2 regions of the Microbacterium sp. AC132 genome follow, and region 1 is predicted to be linked to the other one. Evidence: riboswitches for the same ligand, from Rfam matches in the RefSeq annotation. Region 1 holds a riboswitch; the other holds the start of a gene.
What was found. A riboswitch is a leader RNA that binds a small molecule or an ion and turns the genes downstream of it on or off. The one in region 1 is predicted to bind thiamine pyrophosphate.

Region 1 (3,398 bases):
GGAGTTCGCCGGGTGGTACGTGAATCTCGAGAACGCGCATCTGCGCACCGACCGCGACACGCATTCATCGGATCACATCCTCGACGTGGAGATCCAGGCGGACGGTCAGGTGCACCTCAAGGACGAGGACGAGGTGATCGCGGCCGTCGAGCAGGGACGTCTCACCTCTGAGCAGGCCGCGCAGATCGAACGACACGCGGACGCGGCGATCGAGTCCTTCCATCACGGTGACTGGCCGTTCGACGCCGAATGGCGCGACTGGCGCCCGGATCCCTCGTGGACGGTCCCGGAACTGTCCGGCCTGTCGGATCTTCGCACGAGCTGACCGGCATCCGCCCTGAGCGGAAGACCCTTCCCCTCGCGCGGCGAAGATGGTGGCATGGGGTCATGACGGATGTTCTGATCCTCGGCGGCACCGGCTGGCTGTCCGGCCTCATCGCCAGACGGCTGCTCCTGAGCGGGGCGACGGTGATGTGCCTGGCGCGCGGAGGACGACCGTCTCCGGAGGGCGCGAGCCTGGTGCTGGCCGATCGTGACACCAGGGACGCCTATGATGCGGTGTCCGGTCGGGAGTGGGATCACGTGATCGACGTCTCGTCGAACGCGGCCCACGTCTCCGCTGCGGTCGCGGCACTCGGTGAGCGAGCGGGCCGCTGGACGTATGTCTCGTCGATGTCGGCATACTCCGACGAGGAGACGGTCGGTGCAGACGAGTCGGCGACGCTGCATCCGCCGGCTGAGAGGGGAGACGACGAGTACGGCCGGCAGAAGGTGGCCGCCGAGGACGCCGTGCGTGCACTCGGCGACCGCACCCTGATCGTGCGCCCGGGATTGATCGTCGGGGCGGACGACCCGAGCGATCGTTTCGGGTATTGGGCTGCCGCTTTTCTGCGTGCCGAGGACGGCCCGGTTCTGCTTCCGCCTGTCGAGGAGCGCGACGTGCAGGTGATCGACGTCGACGACCTGTCCGAGTTCGTCGCCATCACGAGGGCCACCGGCGTGATCAACACGATCGGCGATCGGCATCGGCTGGTCGAGGTCCTCGACGCCGTGCGCAGACGTGCGGGGCACCGGGGAGACACGGTCGCGGCATCTGACGCCTGGCTCGTCGAGCACGGTGTGGCGTATTGGGCGGGGGAGCGGTCGCTGCCGCTGTGGCTGCCGAGCGAGATGACCGGATTCATGACCAGGTCGAACGCCCGCTACCGCGCGGCAGGAGGTCGGCTTCGTCCGCTCGACGAGACGATCGCCGCCGTGGTCGATGGCGAGCAGGCGCGCGGCGTCGATCGGGACCGGCGGGCAGGGCTCACTCGCGCCGACGAACTCGCGCTGTTGCAGCTGATCGACTGATCGGGGCCTCGCTAGACTGCGATCAGTGACACGGGGTGCCGCATCCGCGGCTGAGAACAGACCCGTCGAACCTGATCTAGTTCGTACTAGCGAAGGGATGTCGCGTTGAGCGATCGTCTGCGTCCTGATTCCGAATCGACCTTGGCCACCTCGGCGGCTGAGCTCCTGACAGGGCTGCGCGACAGCCCACCCTTGACCCATTGCATCACCAACAGCGTCGTCACGGGCTTCACCGCGAACGTGCTGCTCGCCCTCGGCGCGGCGCCGGCGATGGTCGACATCGTCGGTGAGGCGGGGATGTTCGCCGGGGTGGCCTCCGGGGTGCTGATCAACCTCGGTACGCCGACTCCGGAGCAGCGTGCGGCGAGCCGTGAAGCCGCCGCAGGAGCCCTCGCCGCAGGTACTCCGTGGGTGCTGGATCCCGTCGCGATCGGCGCGCTGCCGGTGCGCACGGCACTCGCGCACGAGCTGGCCGACGCACGCCCCACGGCGATCAGGGGGAACGCCTCGGAGATCCTCGCCCTCGCGGGGCTCAGCGCTGGAGGGCGCGGCGTCGATGCGACGGACACGACCGATGCCGCGGCCGAAGCGGCACTCGCACTCGCTTCGCGGCACGGCGCGGTGGTCGCGGTGTCGGGACCGGTCGACCTGGTGACGGACGGAGCACGATTGCTCCGCATCGCGAACGGTCATGAACTGCTCACCCGTATCACCGGCGGCGGATGCGCGCTGGGCGCCGTCATGGCGGCGTTCCTCGGTGCGGCGCGCTCGACCGCTGCGGATCCGCTCACCGCCGTCTCGGCGGCGAGCCTCGTGTACACGATCGCCGCCGAGCGCGCCGCGGCGCGGGCCCCGGGCCCCGGCAGCTTCGCCGTCGCACTGCTCGACGCGCTCGCCGCCGTGCAGCCGGAGGACCTCGCCGTCGCCGCGCGTGTGCAGGAGCACGCGCTGTGATCGCGGACCTCTCCCTCTACCTCGTCACGGATCCCACCCTCTGCGGCGCGCGGGGCGTCGCGGAGACGGTGCGACTCGCCGTCGACGGGGGCGTGCGCATCGTCCAGCTGCGCGACAAGGAGGCGACGGATGCCGAGACCGCCGATCAGTTGATCGAGCTCTCTCGGGTGATCGACGGCCGTGCACTGCTCGTGGTGAACGACCGCGTCGAGGCGGCGCTGATCGCTCGCGCCAGGGGAGCGCGGGTCGACGGCGTGCACCTCGGCCAGGGCGACGTGTCGGTGCTGCGGGCACGCGAGCGGCTGGGACCCGAGGCGATCATCGGGTTGACGGCGAACACGTCGGAGCATCTCGACGCCGTGGCCGCGCTGCCGGCGGGAACGGTCGACTATCTCGGCGTCGGCGTGATCCGTCCCACCGCCACCAAGCCGGATCACCCGCCGGCCCTGGGAATCGACGGCTTCGGTGCGCTCGCCGCGAGGACCGCACTGCCATGCGTCGCCATCGGCGGCGTGGGAATCGACGACATCGAGCGCCTTCGGGATGCGGGTGCGGCGGGGCTCGCCGTCGTCTCCGCCATCTGGGCCGCCGTCGATCCGACGAGGACTGCCCGGGCATTCCTCAGCCGATGGAGGGCTTCGGGCACACCTCGCGTGCTCAGCATCGCGGGGAGCGACCCGTCGGGCGGGGCGGGGATCCAGGCCGATCTCAAGTCGATCGCCGCGAACGGGGGCTATGGCATGGCGGCTGTCACGGCGCTCACGGCGCAGAACACCAGGGGAGTCCGAGCGGTGCACGTGCCTCCTGCCGAGTTCCTCCGGCAGCAGCTCGATGCCATCTCGGACGACATCGTCATCGACGCGGTGAAGATCGGGATGCTGGCGAACGCGGAGGTGATCGCCACCGTCGCCGCCTGGCTCGACGCCGTCCGTCCGCCGATCGTCGTGCTCGACCCGGTCATGGTCGCGACCAGCGGTGATCGCCTGCTCGATGAGGATGCCGAGCGCGCACTCCGCGGGCTCCTCGAGCGCGCTCATGTCGTGACGCCCAACCTCGCCGAGCTCGCCGCGCTCTCCGATCGTCCGATCACGGGG
Region 2 (3,398 bases), 1.0 Mb from region 1:
TGTCGTCGACGGTGACGACCTTCGCGGTCAACAGGTTCCAGCTGTCGCCGAGCGTGCCGGTCTTGACGCCGACGACGCCGGGGTCCGCCAGCATCCCGTTCGTGTTCACCACCGTGCCCGCACCCGGAAGATCGACCGACGGAGTTCCGACGATGCCGGCGAAGACGGGGTTCTGCATCGCGATCTCGGCCAACGCGACGAGCGACTCGGGTGTGGCCCGGTTGCGGTCGTCGAAGCCCGACGGAGTGATGATCGTGATGTCGTCGAGACCACGGTCGCGCAGCCACACAGCTGCTGCGGCGGTGAACGACGACGGGGAACCCCAGATCTCCGCGGAGAGCCGGTCGATGTAGTTGTTGGCCGATCCGAGCAGCGTTCCCTGGAGGAGCTGGAACTCGGTGAGAGTGCCGCCCACGGGCACGTCGAGCGCGGACTGGTCGGAGCGGCGGTAGTCCCAGTAGGCCAGGTTGTCGGCCCGCGTGAACGAGAACTCGGGGCCCTGCTCGCCCACGGCGAGGGGCATCCGCTCGAGCACCATCAAGCTCGAGACGACCTTGGTGACGCTTGCGATCGCCGCAGCGTCGAGCGACGACGACGTCGTACCGATGCCGCCGATCCCCACGGCAGCGCTTCCCTGGGCAGGGAAGGTGATCGCGGCAGCGGGCGCCGCGACGGGGGCGAGCTCGACGGCCTGAACCGTCGGCGCGACCTCGTGCAACGGCCACAGCATGGCCGATCCGGCGTAGGTGCCGAGCAAGCCGACGAGGACGCCGAGCGGCACCAGCACGCCGGGCCGGGCGATCGCCGGGCGCAGGTGCGCTCCGGTCAGCAGCGCACCGCCGCTCTCCACGGCCGGCGCGTCATCGAGCGCGTCGGTCGCCGGGTGCTGGGCCACGTCGACCGGGTCGACCCACGTCAGGGGAGTGCCGCCGCTGTCTTCCTCCGCCCACTGCGCGGGGGAGTCGCCTCAGGAGTGAAGATCGCAGAGACGTCGTCATCCGCAGGAACGGCGGAGGCGGTGGCCTCGGCGGAATCGGGAGCGGTCACCTCCTCACGGTACCGAACTCGTGCGGGGATCCGTGTCGCTGCAGCGGGAGAGGACGCGGGGTGTCGCCTCTGGGTAAGATCGTGGGTACAACCACGGGAGTCCGGCGAGCCGGGCTGAGAGGGAGCGAATCGCGCTTCGACCGTCGAACCTGATCTGGGTCATGCCAGCGCAGGGAGGAGTCACAGATGAGTACATCCACGTCCGGATCCACCACGGGATCGGCATCGGCCACGCAGTCATCGACGGGCCTCGGTCGCCCGCAGCTCTGGCGCTGGCGGGTCGTCGACATCGTCGTGGCGAGTGTCATCGCCGTCGCATGCGCGATGATCTTCCTGCTCTGGAACGTCGGCTACGAGGTGCCGAGCAGCATCCTGACGCCGCTGCTCCCCGGTGTGCAGGGCCTGCTCGCCGGCCCCTGGCTGATCGCCGGAGTGCTCGGCGGTCTGATCATACGCAAGCCCGGTGCCGCTCTGTACACCGAGCTGGTCGCCGCGATCATCTCAGCACTCGTCGGCAACGCGTGGGGCCCGCTCACGATCGTCTCGGGCCTCGTACAGGGTCTCGGCGCAGAGCTGGTGTTCCTGATCTTCCTGTACGGCGTCTGGCGGCTGCCTGTCGCGATGCTGGCTGGTGCCGGTGCGGGTCTCGCCTGCGGCATCAACGACCGCATCCTCTGGTACGCCGGCGCCGACACGCTCTTCACGAGCGTCTACATCGTCTCGACGACCATCTCGGGCGCGGTCATCGCCGGGCTCGGGGCGTGGCTGATCGCCCGAGGACTCGCCGCCACGGGCGCCCTCAGCCGGTTCGCCGCCGGCCGCGAGGTCACCGCACGGGTGTGAGCTCGCTCACGACGCCCGCCACCCTCGAAGCCCGTGGCTGGGGGTGGCGGTACGCGACGCGACGGCGCTGGGCGGTGCGCGACGTCGACCTGCGCATCGAGCCGGGGGAGCGGGTGCTGCTGCTCGGCGCCTCCGGCTCGGGCAAGTCGACGATGCTCCAGGGGTTCGGCGGGGTGCTCGGCGGTGCGGATGAGGGCGAGACGCACGGTGCGCTGCTCGTCGACGGCGTGCCGCCCACCGACGCCCGGGGTCGGGTCGGGATGGTCCTGCAGGATCCCGATACGCAGACGATCCTCGCGAGGGTCGGCGACGACGTCGCCTTCGGCTGCGAGAACCTCGGCGTCCCCCGAGACGAGATCTGGCAGCGGGTGCGCGCGGCGCTGGACGCCGTAGAGCTCGACGTCGCCCTCGATCGATCCACGGCCGCGCTGTCGGGCGGTCAGAAGCAGCGCCTCGCCCTCGCCGGCGTGCTCGCGATGCGACCGGGTGCCATCCTGCTCGACGAACCGACGGCGAACCTCGACCCCGAGGGGGTGCGGGACGTACGGGATGCCGTGGCCGCCGCCCTCGATGCAACGAGTGCGACCCTCGTGGTCATCGAGCATCGCATCGACATCTGGCTGCCGCTCGTGACCCGGGTGATCGTGCTCGGCGCCGAGCCGGATGGAACGGTCGTGCTCGCCGACGGCAGCCCGGACGCGGTCCTCGGCGCTCGGGGCGCGGAGCTCGCGGCATCCGGTGTCTGGGTTCCCGGGCACCCGCCCGCCGTCCCGCCCGCACCGGCGCAGCGGCCGGGAGCGACGCTGCTGGAGGCCCGTGGTCTCGCCGTGTCTCGCAGGCGCGGGCTCGCCGTCGCCGGTCCGTTCGACGTCGATGTGCGCGCCGGAGAGGTGCTCGGGGTCACCGGCGCGAACGGCGCAGGCAAATCGACGCTCGGGCTCACGCTCGCGGGATTGATCCCGGCCGAAGAAGGTCGGGTCGCCGCTCTGCCGCCCCTCGCCGCCGGAGAGAAGCCGGATCCCATCCACTGGTCGTCGCGCGCCCTGCTCACGCGCATCGCGTCGGTCATGCAGACGCCCGAGCACCAGCTGCTCGCCAAGACCGTGCGCGACGAGCTGTCGGTCGGGCCGCGGGCGCTGAAGCTGCCGGACGCCGAGATCGCCTCCCGAGTCGACGACCTGCTCGAAAGACTGCGGCTCACCTCGCTCGCCGCAGCCAATCCCTACACCCTGTCGGGCGGAGAGAAGCGGCGGCTCACGGTCGCCGCCGCCCTCGCCACGCGGCCCCGGATGCTGGTGCTCGACGAGCCCACCTTCGGGCAGGATGCGACGACCTGGGCCGAACTCGTCGGCCTGATCGCACGTCTGCGCGACGAGGGCACGGCGATCGTGGCGATCAGTCATGACGAGGCCGTGCTCGAGGCTCTGCACGCTCGGCGCATCGAGGTGGGACGATGATCGATCCGCTGACCGCCCGCGTCGAACGATCCGGTCCGATCGCCCCGCGCT

Region 2: it holds a riboswitch for thiamine pyrophosphate, as region 1 does, so the genes downstream of both, ACZZZQ_RS09140 (ECF transporter S component) here and thiM (hydroxyethylthiazole kinase) in region 1, are expected to answer to the same signal.

What each region holds. Positions count from the first base shown of each region.
Region 1 is NZ_OZ409862.1:2,962,683-2,966,080, forward strand. It holds gene ACZZZQ_RS14235 (DUF402 domain-containing protein) at 1-325, shown strand, start outside; gene ACZZZQ_RS14240 (NAD-dependent epimerase/dehydratase family protein) at 388-1,350, shown strand; TPP riboswitch at 1,372-1,465, shown strand; gene thiM (hydroxyethylthiazole kinase) at 1,456-2,304, shown strand; gene ACZZZQ_RS14250 (bifunctional hydroxymethylpyrimidine kinase/phosphomethylpyrimidine kinase) at 2,301-3,398, shown strand, end outside.
Region 2 is NZ_OZ409862.1:1,918,989-1,922,386, forward strand. It holds gene ACZZZQ_RS09130 (D-alanyl-D-alanine carboxypeptidase family protein) at 1-895, opposite strand, end outside; gene ACZZZQ_RS09135 (hypothetical protein) at 916-1,047, opposite strand; TPP riboswitch at 1,131-1,240, shown strand; gene ACZZZQ_RS09140 (ECF transporter S component) at 1,234-1,890, shown strand; gene ACZZZQ_RS09145 (ABC transporter ATP-binding protein) at 1,887-3,347, shown strand; gene ACZZZQ_RS09150 (energy-coupling factor transporter transmembrane component T family protein) at 3,344-3,398, shown strand, end outside.